2 regions of the Pseudomonas sp. B1-22 genome follow, and region 2 is predicted to be linked to the other one. Evidence: predicted binding sites of a transcription regulator. Region 2 holds the regulator's gene; the other holds the start of a gene.
The links. Region 2 encodes LexA, which represses DNA repair genes until DNA is damaged. Its sites were predicted from a motif close to CTGTNTNNNNANACAG; they were not measured.
Positions count from the first base shown of each region.

Region 1: the regulator LexA is predicted to act here: its motif matches at 5,359-5,374, upstream of recN (DNA repair protein RecN).

Region 1 is NZ_JBCHVH010000003.1:716,351-724,075, reverse strand. It holds gene carA (glutamine-hydrolyzing carbamoyl-phosphate synthase small subunit) at 1-350, opposite strand, end outside; gene dapB (4-hydroxy-tetrahydrodipicolinate reductase) at 538-1,344, opposite strand; gene dnaJ (molecular chaperone DnaJ) at 1,403-2,533, opposite strand; gene dnaK (molecular chaperone DnaK) at 2,656-4,572, opposite strand; gene grpE (nucleotide exchange factor GrpE) at 4,663-5,226, opposite strand; gene recN (DNA repair protein RecN) at 5,398-7,074, shown strand; gene fur (ferric iron uptake transcriptional regulator) at 7,232-7,636, opposite strand.
Region 2 is NZ_JBCHVH010000001.1:581,599-589,323, forward strand. It holds gene topA (type I DNA topoisomerase) at 1-887, shown strand, start outside; gene ACQ5BL_RS02790 (DUF6586 family protein) at 956-1,477, shown strand; gene ACQ5BL_RS02795 (hypothetical protein) at 1,589-1,828, shown strand; gene sulA (SOS-induced cell division inhibitor SulA) at 1,868-2,341, opposite strand; gene lexA (transcriptional repressor LexA) at 2,355-2,969, opposite strand; gene ACQ5BL_RS02810 (TetR/AcrR family transcriptional regulator) at 3,223-3,933, shown strand; gene ACQ5BL_RS02815 (L,D-transpeptidase) at 3,990-4,514, shown strand; gene nagZ (beta-N-acetylhexosaminidase) at 4,526-5,524, shown strand; gene ACQ5BL_RS02825 (S-methyl-5'-thioinosine phosphorylase) at 5,672-6,409, shown strand; gene ACQ5BL_RS02830 (DEAD/DEAH box helicase) at 6,535-7,725, opposite strand, start outside.

The sequences.
Region 1 (7,725 bases), on a different contig from region 2:
CGGCGGGTATCGATGCCGGCGATGGCGACGGTACCGTTGGCTTTCAGGTAGTCCGGCAGGGACTGCTTGTCGCGCCAGCTGCTGGAGAGCAGCGGCAGGTCACGGATGATCAGGCCGGCGGCCCAGACCTTGTTCGACTCGGCGTCTTCCGGCGTGGTGCCGGTGTTGCCGATATGCGGATAGGTCAGGGTGACGATCTGTTGGGCGTAGGAAGGATCGGTAAGGATTTCCTGGTAGCCGGTCATGGCGGTGTTGAACACCACCTCTCCGACGGTCTGGCCGTCGGCGCCGATGGCTTCACCGCGAAAAACGCTGCCGTCGGCAAGTGCAAGTATGGCTGGCTTAGTCAAGAAGACCTCCCGTAGTTCAAGCCTGGCTGGGCGTGCGCAGATTGTAAAAAAGCGGGATGACATCAGAAGAAGTCATCCCGCTTTTTATGTGATCATGCTGCGCTACTTTTAGTGGACACACTAAAGCTGTAGTTTACAGAAATGCGACATCATGGTCCACCTTTTGCACGACGTACGGCCATGCCGCTCAGCGCAGGCCGAGAACATCCTGCATGTCGTACAGGCCATTGGCCTGCCCTTCCAGCCACTGAGCAGCACGCACAGCGCCGCGGGCGAAGGTCATGCGGCTCGAAGCCTTGTGGGTGATCTCCACGCGCTCTCCATCAGCAGCGAACAGCACGGTGTGGTCGCCCACCACATCGCCGGCACGCACAGTGGCGAAGCCGATGGTCTCGCGCGGACGAGCGCCGGTCTGACCTTCACGACCGTACACGGCCACCTTTTCCAGATCACGGCCCAGTGCATTGGCGACCACTTCGCCCATGCGCAGCGCGGTGCCGGACGGCGCATCGACCTTGTGGCGGTGGTGCGCCTCGAGGATCTCGATGTCCACATCGTCACCCAGAACGCGGGCGGCGGTGTCGAGCAGCTTCAGGCAGAGGTTCACGCCGACGCTGTAGTTGGCCGCAAAGACGATCGGGATGTCCTTCGCGGCGTCGCTCAGCAGCTCCTTCTCCGCCGCGGAGAAACCGGTGGTGCCGATAACCATCGCCTTGCCGGCCTTGCGGCAGACTTCGAGGTTTTTCAGGGTAACGGTCGGATGGGTGAAGTCGATCAGCACGTCGAACTCGTCGACTACCTTGGCCAGGTCGCCCGACAGCGGCACGCCGATGCGGCCCAGGCCCGCCAGCTCGCCAGCGTCCGCCCCCACCAGGGTGCTGTCCGGACGGTCGACTGCCGCAGTCAGGCCGGCGCTGCCATTGGTCTGCTGCACCGCTTCGATCAGGGTCTTGCCCATGCGCCCAGCGGCGCCCATTACGGCTATACGTCGCATATAAAACTGCTCCAAAGCTAGAAAGCCCCGGACGACTCACACCGCCCGGGGCCTTGCATCATAGATCGTCGAAGAAGCGCTTCATGCCCTCGAACCAGCCACTGGCCTTGGGCGAATGGGAGGCGTTGCCCTGCAGGGTACCGCGGAACTCTTCGAGCAGCTCGCGCTGACGCTTGTCCAGGTTGACCGGGGTCTCCACCACTACGCGGCACATCAGGTCACCAGCACCGCCGCCGCGCACCGGGGCAACGCCCTTGCCGCGCAGACGGAACAGCTTGCCGGTCTGGGTGCCCTCAGGGATCTTCAGCTTGACGCGGCCATCCAGGGTCGGCACTTCCAGCTCGCCCCCCAGGGCGGCGTCGGCGAAGCTGATCGGCACTTCGCAGTACAGATGCTTGCCGTCACGCTGGAAGATGTCGTGCTCGCGCACGTTCACCACCACATAAAGGTCGCCCGCCGGGCCGCCATGGGCGCCAGCTTCGCCTTCGCCGGTCAGGCGGATGCGGTCGCCCGTATCGACGCCAGCCGGGACTTTCACCGATAGGGTCTTGTGCTCCTCCACGCGACCCTGGCCGTGGCAGGAGCCACAGGGGTCGGTGATCATCTTGCCGCTGCCATGGCAACGCGGGCAGGTCTGCTGCACCGAGAAGAAGCCCTGCTGCATGCGCACCTGGCCGATACCACCGCAAGTGGTACAGGTGACCGGTGTGGTGCCGGGCTTGGCGCCGCTACCGCTACAGGTCTTGCAGCCGACCAGAGTGGGAACGCGAATGGTCACGGTGGTGCCGCGAACCGCGTCTTCCAGGTCCAGATCGAGGGTGTAGCGCAGGTCGGCGCCGCGTGCCGGACCGCCGCGAGAGCCGCCGCGCCCACCGCCGCCACCGAAGAAGTCGCTGAAGACATCACCAAAGATGTCCGAGAAGCTCGCGCCGCCGAAGCCAGCCCCGCCGCCGCCCATCTGCGGGTCGACGCCGGCATGGCCGTACTGGTCGTAGGCCGCGCGCTTGCTGGCGTCGGACAGGACCTCGTACGCCTCGTTGGCCTCCTTGAATTTGTCCTCGGCTTCCTTGTCGCCGGGATTGCGGTCCGGGTGGAACTTCATGGCGAGCCGGCGATAGGCCTTCTTCAGGTCCGCTTCGCTGGCGCCGCGCTCGACACCCAGTACCTCGTAAAAATCACGTTTGGCCATAAATTCTTTGCACCTTGAAAACCTCTCCCCCAGACACGCCAACGCGGGAGCAAGCCCCCGCGTGACGTTTCATGCGCACCGACACGCTGGTCGGTGCGCCGGAGCGGAAGCAAGCACGCGGCTTACTTGTTCTCCTTGACCTCTTCGAACTCGGCATCGACGACATCGTCGCCAGCCTTGTCGTCAGCGGCCTCGCCCTGAGCGGCAGCACCCGGCTGCGGCTGTTCGGCGTACATCTTCTGCGCCAGCGGAGTGGACGCCTGGGACAGCGCGTTCATCTTCGCCTCGATCTCGGCCTTGTCGTCGCCTTTCACGGCAACTTCCAGCTCGCCCAGCGCCTTCTCGATGGCGGCTTTCTCTTCGGCGGTGGCCTTGTCGCCAGCCTCGGTGACCATCTTGCGAGTGGCGTGGACCAGCGCGTCACCCTGGTTGCGGGCAGCGGCCAGTTCCTCGAACTTGCGGTCTTCCTCGGCGTTCGCCTCGGCGTCACGCACCATCTGCGCGATCTCGTCCTCGGACAGGCCGGAAGAGGCCTTGATCACGATGGACTGCTGCTTGCCGGTAGCCTTGTCCTTCGCGCCGACGTGCAGGATGCCGTTGGCGTCGATGTCGAAGGTCACTTCGATCTGCGGCACGCCGCGCGGAGCCGGCGGAATGTCAGCCAGGTCGAACTTGCCCAGCGACTTGTTCTGTGCGGCTTGCTTGCGCTCGCCCTGCAGAACATGAATGGTCACGGCGCCCTGGTTGTCATCGGCGGTGGAGAACACCTGCGACTTCTTGGTCGGGATGGTGGTGTTCTTGTCGATCAGCGCGGTCATCACGCCACCGAGGGTTTCGATACCCAGGGTCAGCGGGGTGACGTCGAGCAGCAGCACGTCCTTCACGTCGCCGGCCAGCACGGCGCCCTGGATGGCAGCACCCATGGCAACGGCTTCGTCCGGGTTGACGTCCTTGCGCGCTTCCTTGCCGAAGAACTCGGCAACGGTCTTCTGCACCAGCGGCATACGGGTCTGGCCACCGACCAGGATCACTTCGTCGATCTTCGAGACATCCAGGCCGGCGTCTTTCAGCGCAACGCGGCACGGCTCGATGGTGCGGGCGACCAGGTCTTCCACCAGGGATTCCAGCTTGGCGCGGGAAACCTTGACGTTCAGGTGTTTCGGGCCGGAGGCGTCAGCGGTGACGTACGGCAGATTGACGTCGGTCTGCTGGGTCGAGGACAGCTCGATCTTGGCCTTCTCGGCAGCTTCCTTCAGGCGCTGCATGGCCAGCGGGTCGCCCTTGAGGTCCATGCCGGATTCTTTCTTGAACTCCTCGACGAGGTAGTCGATCAGGCGCAGGTCGAAGTCTTCACCACCCAGGAAGGTGTCGCCGTTGGTGGCCAGTACTTCGAACTGGTGCTCGCCATCGACTTCGGCGATTTCGATCACGGAAACGTCGAAGGTACCGCCGCCCAGGTCATAGACGATGATGGTGTGGTCGCCCTTGGCCTTGTCCAGGCCATAGGCCAGCGCAGCCGCGGTCGGCTCGTTGATGATGCGCTTGACGTCCAGACCGGCGATGCGGCCGGCGTCCTTGGTAGCTTGACGCTGGCTGTCGTTGAAGTAGGCCGGAACGGTGATGACCGCTTCGGTGACCGGCTCGCCCAGGTAGTCCTCGGCGGTCTTCTTCATCTTCTTCAGGACTTCGGCGGAGACCTGCGGCGGAGCCATCTTCTGGCCCTTGGCCTCGACCCACGCGTCGCCGTTGTCAGCCTTGACGATGGCGTACGGCACCATCTTGATGTCTTTCTGTACGACGTCTTCTTCGAAACGGCGGCCGATCAGGCGCTTCACCGCGTACAGGGTGTTCTTCGGGTTGGTCACGGCCTGGCGCTTCGCCGGCTGACCTACCAGGATTTCGCCGTCGTTGGCGTAGCCGATGATCGACGGGGTGGTACGAGCGCCTTCGGCGTTCTCGATGACCTTGACGTTACCGTTCTCCAGGATGGACACACAGGAGTTGGTGGTCCCCAGGTCGATACCAATGATTTTGCCCATATTTCACTCTCCAGAAATTAGATTCCGCGCTGACCCTGTTGCGGGTCTTTGGCTCGGTTGATTACCCAGATGGGGACCGGGTGGTGGATTTCAAGCCTTCTCGTCGATCGAAGGCGGAGTTTGTTCCGGTGCCTTGCTGACCACGACCATGGCCGGACGCAGCAGGCGACCGTTGAGCAGGTAACCCTTCTGGAACACCTTGACCACGCTGCCCGGCTCGAGGCGAATGCTCTCCTCCATGGCCATGGCCTGGTGATGTTCGGGGTTGAACGGCTCGCCGTGCGGGTCGACCGGTTCGAGATTGAAGCGCTTCAGGGTGTCGTGGAACATCTTCAGCGTCAGCTCGATGCCTTCGCGCATCGGCTTGATCGCCTCGTCTTCCGGGTTCGACATCTCCAGCGCACGCTCGAGGGTATCGACGATCGGCAGCAGGTCGCCGGCGAATTTCTCCAGGGCGAACTTGTGCGCCTTCTCCACGTCCTGCTCGGCACGGCGGCGGACGTTCTGCAGTTCGGCGACGGCGCGCAGGCTCTGATCCTTGGCCGCGGCGACCTGCTCTTCCAGGTCCAGCACGCGGGCATTCAGGTCCTCGGCAGCGCCGTTTTCCGGCTGCTCGTTGAACTGGGAATCCTGAGTCTGTTGTTCGTCAGACATGCCACTCTCCTAAAAAAGAAAATAAGCCTTTGAAAACAAAGCGAACCCATTGGTCCGCGGCTCTGCCGTCTATATGGGGTGGAATTCGGCTTCTTCAAGGGGTAGGTGGAGAATTGCCAGCGGCAAAAAATACTGTATAAATAACCATGTCTATCTACGGAGCCGCCGCCCATGCTGGTTCACCTGTCCGTGCACAACTACGCCATCGTCGAGCACCTCGATCTCGAGCTCGCCGCCGGCATGACCGTGATCACCGGCGAAACCGGCGCCGGCAAGTCCATCATGCTCGACGCCCTCGGCCTGGCCCTGGGCGACCGCGCCGACAGCGGCGTGGTGCGCCCCGGCGCCGACAAGACCGACATTCTCGCCAGCTTCGATGTCAGCGCCATTGCCGAAGCCCGAGACTGGCTCGCCGAGCGCGACCTGGAGCAGGATGGCCCGTGCATCCTGCGCCGGGTGATCACCGCCGAAGGCCGCTCGCGCGCCTATATCAATGGCACGCCCTGCCCGCTGGGCGATCTCAAGCACCTGGGCGAACTGCTCATCGATATCCACAGCCAGCACGAGCACCAGTCGCTGCTCAAGGCCGACACCCACCGCCGCCTGCTCGACGAGTATGCCGGCAGCCAGGATCTGGCGCGCCAGGTGCAACTCGCCGCGCAACGCTGGAAGCAGACCCGCCAGGAACTGGACCGCCTATCACGCAACGGCGACGAACAGCGCGCCCGCCACCAGTTGCTCAGCTACCAGCTGGAAGAGCTGGAAAACCTCGGCCTGGGCGACAACGAACTGGAGACGCTGGAAGCTGAGCACAAGACCCTGAGCAACGCCGGCAGCCTGATCGCCGCCTGTCGCCAGGTCGTCGAACTGTGCAGTGAAAACGATGCCGGCAACGTGCTTTCCGCGCTGACGTCGAGTCTCAATCGCCTGACCGCCTTCCCGAGCCAGCCAGCTGCATTGGGCGAAGCGGTGAACCTGCTGTCCAGTGCGCAGATCCAGGTGGAGGAAGCCATCGGCGAGCTGAACCGGTTCGTCGATCACTTCGACGCCGACCCCATGCGCCTGCAGCAACTGGAAGAGCGCATGGACGCCATCTATAGCCTCGCGCGCAAGCACCGCGTGCAGCCTCACGAACTGCAGGACCTGCAGCAACGCCTGCTGGACGAGTTGGAAGCGCTGAACGCCGACGACGAAGCCGTCGAGCGTCTGGGCGACGAGCTGGCTGCCTATGCCCGCCATTACCAGGAAAAGGCGGAGGAGCTCAGCCGCATCCGCCAGGCCGCAGCGCCGCAGCTGGCCAAAGCCGTGGAAATTGAAATGCAGCGCCTGGGCATGCCCGGCGGGCGCTTTGCCATCGACCTGCGCGAATGCGCCCCGGACGAGCCGCAACCCAATGGACGGGAGCAGCTGGAGTTCCTCGTCAGCGCCAACCCCGGCCAACCGATGAAGGGCCTGGCGAAGGTCGCCTCGGGCGGCGAACTGTCACGCATCAGCCTGGCGATCCAGGTGATCACCGCGCAGACCTCGCGCATCCCCACGCTGGTATTCGACGAAGTGGACGTTGGCATCGGCGGCCCCACAGCCGAAGTGGTCGGCCAACTGCTGCGCCGCCTAGGCCAGCGCGGCCAGGTCCTGACCGTCACCCACCTGCCGCAGGTGGCCGCCCAAGGCCATCAGCACCTGTTCGTGCACAAGGACCGCGACACCAGCGAAACCCGTACAGCGGTGGCGAACCTGAAGAAGGCAGAGCGCATCGAGGAAATCGCCCGCATGCTCGGCGGTGTCGACCTGACCAAGGAATCCCTGGCCCACGCGCGCAAGATGGTGGACTCCGCCGTACAGGGGTAATCCCCTATAGGAGCGAGCTTGCTCGCGAACCGGTCTCTCCTACGACCTCGGCGTTATGCCTTCGCGAGCAAGCTCGCTCCTACAAAAAAAAACCACAAAAAAGCCGTACAAACGAAAACGGCGACCCGAGGGGCGCCGTTCTGCATTCCGCGTACGCTTATTTCTTCTTGCGCACGTAGAGCACCAGATTGTGATCGACGAGCTCGAAGCCACGCTCGCGGACGATTTCCTTCTGGCGTTTCTCGATTTCCGAGTCCATGAACTCGATGACCTCGCCGGTATCGACGCAGACCATGTGATCGTGGTGCCCGCTATCAGCCAGCTCGAAGACGGCATGGCCGCCATCGAAGTTGTGGCGCACCACAAGGCCAGCGGCCTCGAACTGGGTCAGCACGCGGTAGACGGTGGCCAGACCTACGTCCTCACCTGCCTCCATCAGCGCTTTGTAGACATCCTCCGCGCTCATGTGGCGTTGCTCGGCGGAATCGAGCATCTGGAGGATCTTGACGCGCGGCAGCGTGACCTTGAGTCCGGCTTTGCGCAGTTCGCTATTTTCAACCATGTGTGCTTTCTCGGCGCTGGAAGCTTCGCAGCTTCCCTCAATGCAGGTATGATCGGGGTTTCGTCGCTCAGCCAAGATAGTGGAAGTCA
Region 2 (7,725 bases):
GCGACTTCCGCAAGAAGCTCGACCTGGCCGAAGCCGCCAACGACGGCATGCGCGCCAACCAGCCGACCCTGACCGACATCCCCTGCCGCGAGTGCGGCCGGCCGATGATGATCCGTACCGCCTCCACCGGCGTGTTCCTCGGCTGCTCGGGCTACAGCCTGCCGCCGAAAGAGCGCTGCAAGGCCACGATCAACCTGATTCCGGGCGACGAAATCGCTGCGGATGACGAAGGCGAATCCGAATCCCGCGTACTGCGTGGCAAGCACCGCTGCCCGATCTGCAGCACCGCGATGGACGCCTACCTGGTCGACGAGAAGCGCAAGCTGCACATCTGCGGCAACAACCCGGACTGCGCCGGCTACGAGATCGAAGAAGGCCAGTACCGCATCAAGGGCTACGAAGGCCCGAGCCTGGAATGCGACAAGTGCGGCAGCGAGATGCAGCTCAAGACCGGCCGTTTCGGCAAGTTCTTCGGTTGCACCAATCCGACCTGCAAGAACACCCGCAAGCTGCTGAAGAACGGCGAGCCCGCCCCGCCGAAGATGGACGCCATCCGCATGCCGGAACTCAAGTGCGAGAAGGTGGACGACATCTACGTACTGCGTGACGGCGCTTCCGGCCTGTTCCTGGCCGCCAGCCAGTTCCCGAAGAACCGCGAGACCCGCGCTCCGCTGGTGGCCGAACTGGTGCCGCATAAGGATGAGCTGGATCCGAAGTACCACTTCCTGCTTGCCGCTCCCGCAAAGGACCCGGATGGCCGCCCGGCGGTGATCCGCTTCAGCCGCAAGACCAAGGAGCAGTACGTGCAGTCCGAGGTCGACGGCAAACCCACCGGCTGGCGTGCGTTCTTCGACGGCGGCAAGTGGAAGGTCGAAGACAAGCGCTGATGGAAGGCGCGCCCCGCTGAGGCGGGGCGTGCTTATACTGCCGACGTGGATTGCGAGAGGGCCTGGCCATGGCGCACGAACTCTATACCCGTACCAACCAGAAGCTGTTCTTCGCCGGCCTCGCCCTGGAAGCCTGGCGCACTGCCGAGTCGGCCCGCGCGATGAACGCCCAGGCGCGCATCCAGGCCGAGCGCGAAGCGGCACTGTTCCATCTCTATGGTGCGGTGCTGGGTGTGGCCCATGAGATCGCCGGTTACTACCGCCTGCCGCAGGCGGGCGCGCCGCGCGTCGACATGCTGCTGAACGCCGACGTGCTGGCCGCCGCCCCGAGCCCGGAGCTGGCGGAAATGGTCGAGCTGGCGCAATCGCCGGAAGCATGGTTGGGCCGCCTGCTGGCCGCCTACGCTGCGCTGTTCCAGCCGCCGAGCGAGCCGAAGAAGGCCAAGGTCGATCCGACCCAGCCGCTGATCCAGGCGGTGAATGTCGATGACGAAGCGCCGGTCGAGTTGAGCAACGACGAGCTAGAAGCCTGGCGGAAATCCCTGAAAGAGCTGGTGCTGCGCTTCCGCGCCTCGCTGACCGAGCTCTGATTGGTGCATTGATCCACAGCTGCGACCAGTCGGTCGGCTTGAGGAATGTTGCACTAGGGTGTAGCGAATGTGGCTGTTACACTACGGGTTCTGCTGTGGAGAACCTTCGCTATGCCAACCTCATTTCTGGAAATCGTAGAGCTGCCTGACGGGCGTATCGTGCTGCGTCGCGCGGATGATGAGGAGTCGCTGGTGACCCTGGAATTCTCCGCTGACGCCAAAGGCTTCCTGCAGGGTCAGCATATCGAAATCGCCAAGGCGATGTTCAATGTCGGCGTGCAGATGGCTGGCCGCCTTGCCGAAGGTGGCGACATGGGCATGGACGACGAAGGTCCACGCGTCCTGCACTGAATCCCGCTGCTTCGCCGCATTCGCGGCGAAGCTTCTGTTTCAACCCAGACGAATGTTCAGGCTCTGCGCCTTGCCGGTAACGGCTGCGCGGGACAGCTGCGTGCGCGCCTTGGCGTTTAGATTCAGCCAGCTCACCACGGTATGACTGTTGCCCAGGCGCAGCGCCTCGCAGGCCAGGGCTTGTGCGGCGGCCTGGTCGCGCGCCGGCAGCAGCAGGATGCGTTCGCGGTTCAGGCCGGCCTTGCGTAGCCAGTCCGGAGTCAGGCTGGAGGGCGGGGCGATCAGCGTCAGCCAGCGGGAGTCACTTTCCTCGCTCAGCTCGCGGAGCATCGGCGCCAGCAGTGTCAGGCACTGGCCGGGGAGGCCGCGCAGGGCGATTTCGCTGAAGGCGCGTTCGTCATCCGCGGGCTCGTCTTCCATCAGCTCCGGAAGCAGGGGAGCAGTACCGCTCGCCCAGAGTGCTTCCTGGAACAGCGGGAGTTGCGGCAGGTTCAGCGGCTGCGGGTACTGCATGGATATCTCCTGTTCAGCGACGGATCACGCCGACGCTCAAGCCTTCGATGATCAGTTCCTGTTCCTTGAGGTCGACCTCGATGGGGGCGAACTCGGGATTCTCGGCGATCAGCCAGACCTTGCTGCCTTCGCGCTTGAATCGCTTTACCGTCACTTCTTCACCCAGGCGAGCGACCACGATCTGGCCGTTGCGCGCTTCGCGGGTGACGTGCACGGCGAGCAGGTCGCCGTCCATGATGCCGACGTCTTTCATGCTCTGCCCGCGCACGCGCAGCAGGTAGTCGGCCGGCGGGTTGAAGAAGGTAGGGTTGATCCGGCAGGTGTCGTCGACGTTCTGCTCGGCGAGGATCGGCGCGCCGGCGGCGACGCGACCGATTATCGGCAGCTCGTCTTCGTTGGCGGCGGCCTTGGGTTCGAAGCCAGGGATGCGGATGCCACGGGAGGCGCCCGGGGTCATCTCGATGGCGCCTTTGCGGGCGAGGGCCTTCAGATGCTCCTCGGCGGCGTTGGGCGACTTGAAGCCGAGTTCCTGGGCGATTTCCGCACGGGTGGGCGGATAGCCGTTGTCTTCCAGGCAGCGTTTGATGAAGGCGAGGATTTCGGCTTGGCGCGGCGTCAGCTTCAGCATGTCCATACTCTGGCTTTTTATACAGTGACTGGAATTATATACAGTGAAGGCGCTCTGGCAATGCCTAATTTCGCGCGGCTGTCGGTGCTGCAACGGCAGATGTAACCTGTGCGGGCTGGCAAGCGTCTTGCTGAAGGTTGAAATCAGCTTGTCGCATTGCCCATGTTTTTGTTAACAATCGGTCGCACTTTGCTTGACAATACAAGAGGCTGAAACGTATGTTTCAAACAAGTGTTTGTCAGGCGGAGTAGCCATGGCCCAGTCGGAAACCGTCGAACGCATCCTGGATGCTGCGGAACAGCTGTTCGCGGAGAAAGGCTTCGCCGAAACCTCCTTGCGTCTGATCACCAGCAAGGCGGGGGTGAACCTCGCGGCGGTGAACTATCACTTCGGCTCGAAGAAGGCGCTGATCCAGGCGGTCTTCTCGCGCTTCCTCGGCCCGTTCTGCGCCAGTCTCGAAAAGGAGCTGGACCGCCGCCAGGCCAAGCCCGACGCGCCGCGCGCCACCCTGGAAGAGCTGCTGGAGCTGCTGGTCGTCCAGGCCATGGCGGTGAAGCCGCGCAGTGGCAACGACCTGTCCATCTTCATGCGCCTGCTCGGTCTGGCCTTCAGCCAGAGCCAGGGCCATCTGCGCAAGTATCTCGAAGAAGTCTACGGCAAGGTGTTCCGCCGCTACATGCTGCTGGTGCACGAAGCCGCACCGCGCCTGCCGCCGCTGGAGCTGTTCTGGCGCGTGCACTTCATGCTGGGTACCGCGGTGTTCAGCATGTCCGGCATCAAGGCGCTGCGCGCGATGGCCGAGAACGACTTCGGGGTGAACACCTCCATCGAGCAGGTGATGCGCCTGATGGTGCCGTTCCTCGCCGCCGGCATGCGCGCCGACAGCGGTGTCAGCGATCCTTCGCTGGCCGGGGCGCAGCTCAAGCCGCGCAGCAAGGCGAGCGCCGCACCCGCCAAGGTCTGAACGACGCCCGGCTTTGCGCTGGGCGGTGCAGGCCTGATCGGCTAAAGTAGCCGGCCATGGCTGATCTCGATCTCCTCCATATTTCCCTGTCCGACCAGATGCTCTATGGCTTTGCCGGGGAGCAGCTGTGCGTGCGCCTGCCGGTCTCCACGGCGGTCAATGGCGCCGGCGAGCGTAGTGGCTCCGGCTGCACGCCGCGCGGATTGCATCAGGTCCGCGCGCGCATCGGTGACGGGCTGCCCAAGGGCGCGGTGCTCAAGGGGCGGCGCTGGACAGGCGAGGTCTGGACCCAGGCGCTGCACGATGAGTCTCCCGGCCGCGACTGGATTCTCACCCGCATCCTCTGGCTCAGCGGCTGCGAGCCGGGGCGCAATAGAATGGGCGAGGTCGATACCTTCCGCCGCTACATCTATCTGCACGGCACGCCGGACTGCGAGCCCATGGGCACGCCGCTGTCCCATGGCTGTATCCGCCTGCGTAACGATGACCTGCTGGAACTCTTTCCCCGGGTTCCCCTCCATTGCCGGGTCCGAATCGAAGAGGCCGTCTGCCCCGACTGGCAGGCGCCACAACTGAACTGAAAGGAATGCACATGCAAGGCTCCCTGATGCTCGACATCGGCGGCACCTGGCTGACCGCCGAGGACCGTCAGATTCTGCGCCACCCGGAAGTCGGTGGCCTGATCATCTTCGCCCGCAATATCGAGTCACCGCGCCAGGTGCGCGAGCTCTGTGCGGCTATCCGCGCGGTGCGTCCGGACCTGCTGCTGGCGGTGGACCAGGAAGGCGGTCGTGTGCAGCGCCTGCGCCAGGGCTTCCTGCGCCTGCCGGCGATGCGCGCCATCGCTGATAACGACAATGCCGAGCGCCTGGCCGAGCAATGCGGCTGGCTGATGGCGACCGAGGTGCTGGCCGTGGGCCTGGACCTCAGCTTCGCCCCGGTGCTGGACCTGGATCACCAGCGCAGCGCCGTGGTCGGCAGTCGCGCCTTCGAGGGCAATCCCGAGCGCGCGGTTGCGCTGGCCGGCGCCTTCATCCGCGGTATGCACGCCGCCGGCATGGCGGCCACCGGCAAGCACTTCCCCGGCCATGGCTGGGCGGAGGCGGATTCCCACGTGGCGATCCCCGAGGACGAGCGCAGCCTTGAGCAGATCCGGGCCTGCGACCTGATCCCGTTCCAGCGCTTGTCCGGCGAGCTGGATGCGCTGATGCCGGCCCATGTGATCTACCCGCAGGTCGATCCGAATCCTGCCGGTTTTTCGCGTCGCTGGTTGCAGGACATCCTGCGCGGCGAGCTGGGCTTCGACGGCGTGATTTTCAGCGATGACCTGTCCATGGCTGGCGCCCACGTGGTGGGCGATGCCGCCAACCGCATCGAGGCCGCGCTGACGGCAGGCTGCGACATGGGGCTGGTGTGCAATGACCGCGCCTCCGCCGAGCTGGCTCTGAGCGCGCTGCAGCGCCTGAAGGTCACTGCGCCGCAGCGCCTGCAGCGCATGCGTGCCAAGGCTTGGCCGGGCACCGAATACAAGCAGCTTCCGCGCTGGCAGCAGGCGGTCGGTGAGCTGCGCGCTGCCCAACTGATCGATTGATTGCGATCTGCTGCGCGTCGGCATAACGGCGTTGGAAGGCTGGATCGGACTGCTCATTGACATGAAGTCAACTCCGCGTCCGATCCAGCCCTCCGCCTTGTTCTGCTCTAGCTCGCGAGATCGCAGGGACAATTTGAGGATAGAAGCATGACTGTCTACGCCATCATCGGCGGCACCGGCCTGACCCAGCTGGAAGGCCTGACCCTGAAGGATTCCATTGCTCTGGACACGCCCTACGGCGAGCCCTCGGCGGCCATCCAGCGCGGTGAGTTTGCCGGCCGCGAGGTGCTGTTCCTGGCTCGCCATGGCCATCCGCACCGCTTCCCGCCGCACCAGGTGAACTACCGCGCCAACCTCTGGGCGCTGCAGCAGGCCGGTGCCGAGGCAGTGCTGGCGGTGAACGCGGTGGGAGGTATCCATGCGGCGATGGGCAGCGGCCATCTTTGCGTGCCGCACCAGATCGTCGATTACACCTGGGGGCGTGAGCACACCTACTTCGCGGGGGACATCGACCACGTCACCCACGTCGATTTCAGCCATCCCTATGACGAAGCGCTGCGCCAGAAGCTGATCGCCGCGCTACAGGCGCTGGGCTATCCGTACAGCAGCCATGGTGTTTATGCCGCGACCCAGGGCCCGCGCCTGGAGACCGTGGCGGAAATCGCCAGGCTGGAGCGCGACGGCTGCGACATCGTCGGCATGACCGGTATGCCCGAAGCCGCCCTGGCCCGTGAGCTGGAGCTGCCCTATGCCTGCCTGTCACTGGTGGTGAACCCGGCGGCCGGCAAGTCCAGCGGAATCATCACCATGGCCGAGATCGAGCAGGCCCTGCACGAGGGCATCGGCAAGGTGCGCGAGGTGCTGGGGCGCGTGTTGGTGAGCTGAATACGCGCTGAGCAGTTTCATGGAGCAATTCCCGTAGGAGCGGACTCTGTCCGCGATCCAGCGGCGTGCCGTGTGGATCGCGGATGAATCCGCTCCTACAGGATCAAAAGCGCTTTATCCCGCCGTTACGGTTTCGGCAGCGGCGCGAAGAGTGCGTCGATATCGCTCTGCTGCAATTGCAGGCCGGTGTTCTTGCCGTCCTCCAGCACCCCAGCGGCCAGTGCCGCCTTGCGTGCCTGCAGTTGCTGGATCTTTTCTTCCAGGGTGCCGCGGGCGATCAGCTTGTAGACGAACACGGGCTTGTCCTGCCCGATGCGGTAGGCGCGGTCGGTGGCCTGCTGCTCTACCGCCGGGTTCCACCACGGATCGTAGTGGATCACGGTGTCGGCGGCGGTGAGATTGAGGCCGGTGCCACCGGCCTTCAGGCTAATGAGGAACAGCGGGACGCGTCCCTGCTGGAAGTCCTCCACCGGCTGGCGACGGTCGCGTGTTTCGCCGGTGAGGAGCGCATAGCGGATGTGCCGTGCCTGTAGCTGTTCCTGGATCAGATCGAGCACCGAAGTGAACTGCGAGAAGAGCAGGACGCGACGTCCCTCCGCGAGGAGTTCGTCGAGCATCTCCAGTAGGGCGCTGAGCTTGCCGGAATGCGTCGCCGGCAAGTCCGGCTGCAGCAGCCGTGGGTCGCAGCAGACCTGGCGAAGTTTGAGCAAGGCGTCGAGCACGACGATCTGGCTGCTCGCCAGGCCCTTCCGGCGTATTTCCTCGCGGACCTTGCGGTCCATGGTCAGGCGCACCGTCTCATAGAGGTCACGCTGACGCTCATCGAGCTCCACCCGGTGGGTGATTTCGCTCTTGGGTGGCAGTTCGGTGGCCACCTGGTCCTTGCGGCGCCGCAGCAGGAAGGGCTTGATGCGCGCGTTCAGGTGCGCCAGGCGCTGGTTGTCGCCGGCTTTTTCGATGGGATGGCGGTACAGTCGCGCGAAATGGCGCACATCGCCCAGCCAGCCCGGCATCACCAGGTTGAACAGCGCCCACAGCTCGCCCAGATGGTTTTCCAGCGGCGTGCCGGTGAGGCACAGGCGTTGCCGGGCCATGAGGCGGGTGGCGGCCTGGGCCGATTTGCTGCTGGCGTTCTTCAGGTATTGCGCTTCGTCGAACACCACCAGGTGCAGCGGTTGCCGGGACAGTGTTTCGATGTCCCGGGCGAGCAGGGCATAGGTGCTGATCACCAGGTCGTGTTGTGCGAGGTCGTCGAAGTGTTGGTGACGCGCACTGCCATGCAGGGTGAGTACGCTCAGCTCCGGGGCGAAGCGTGC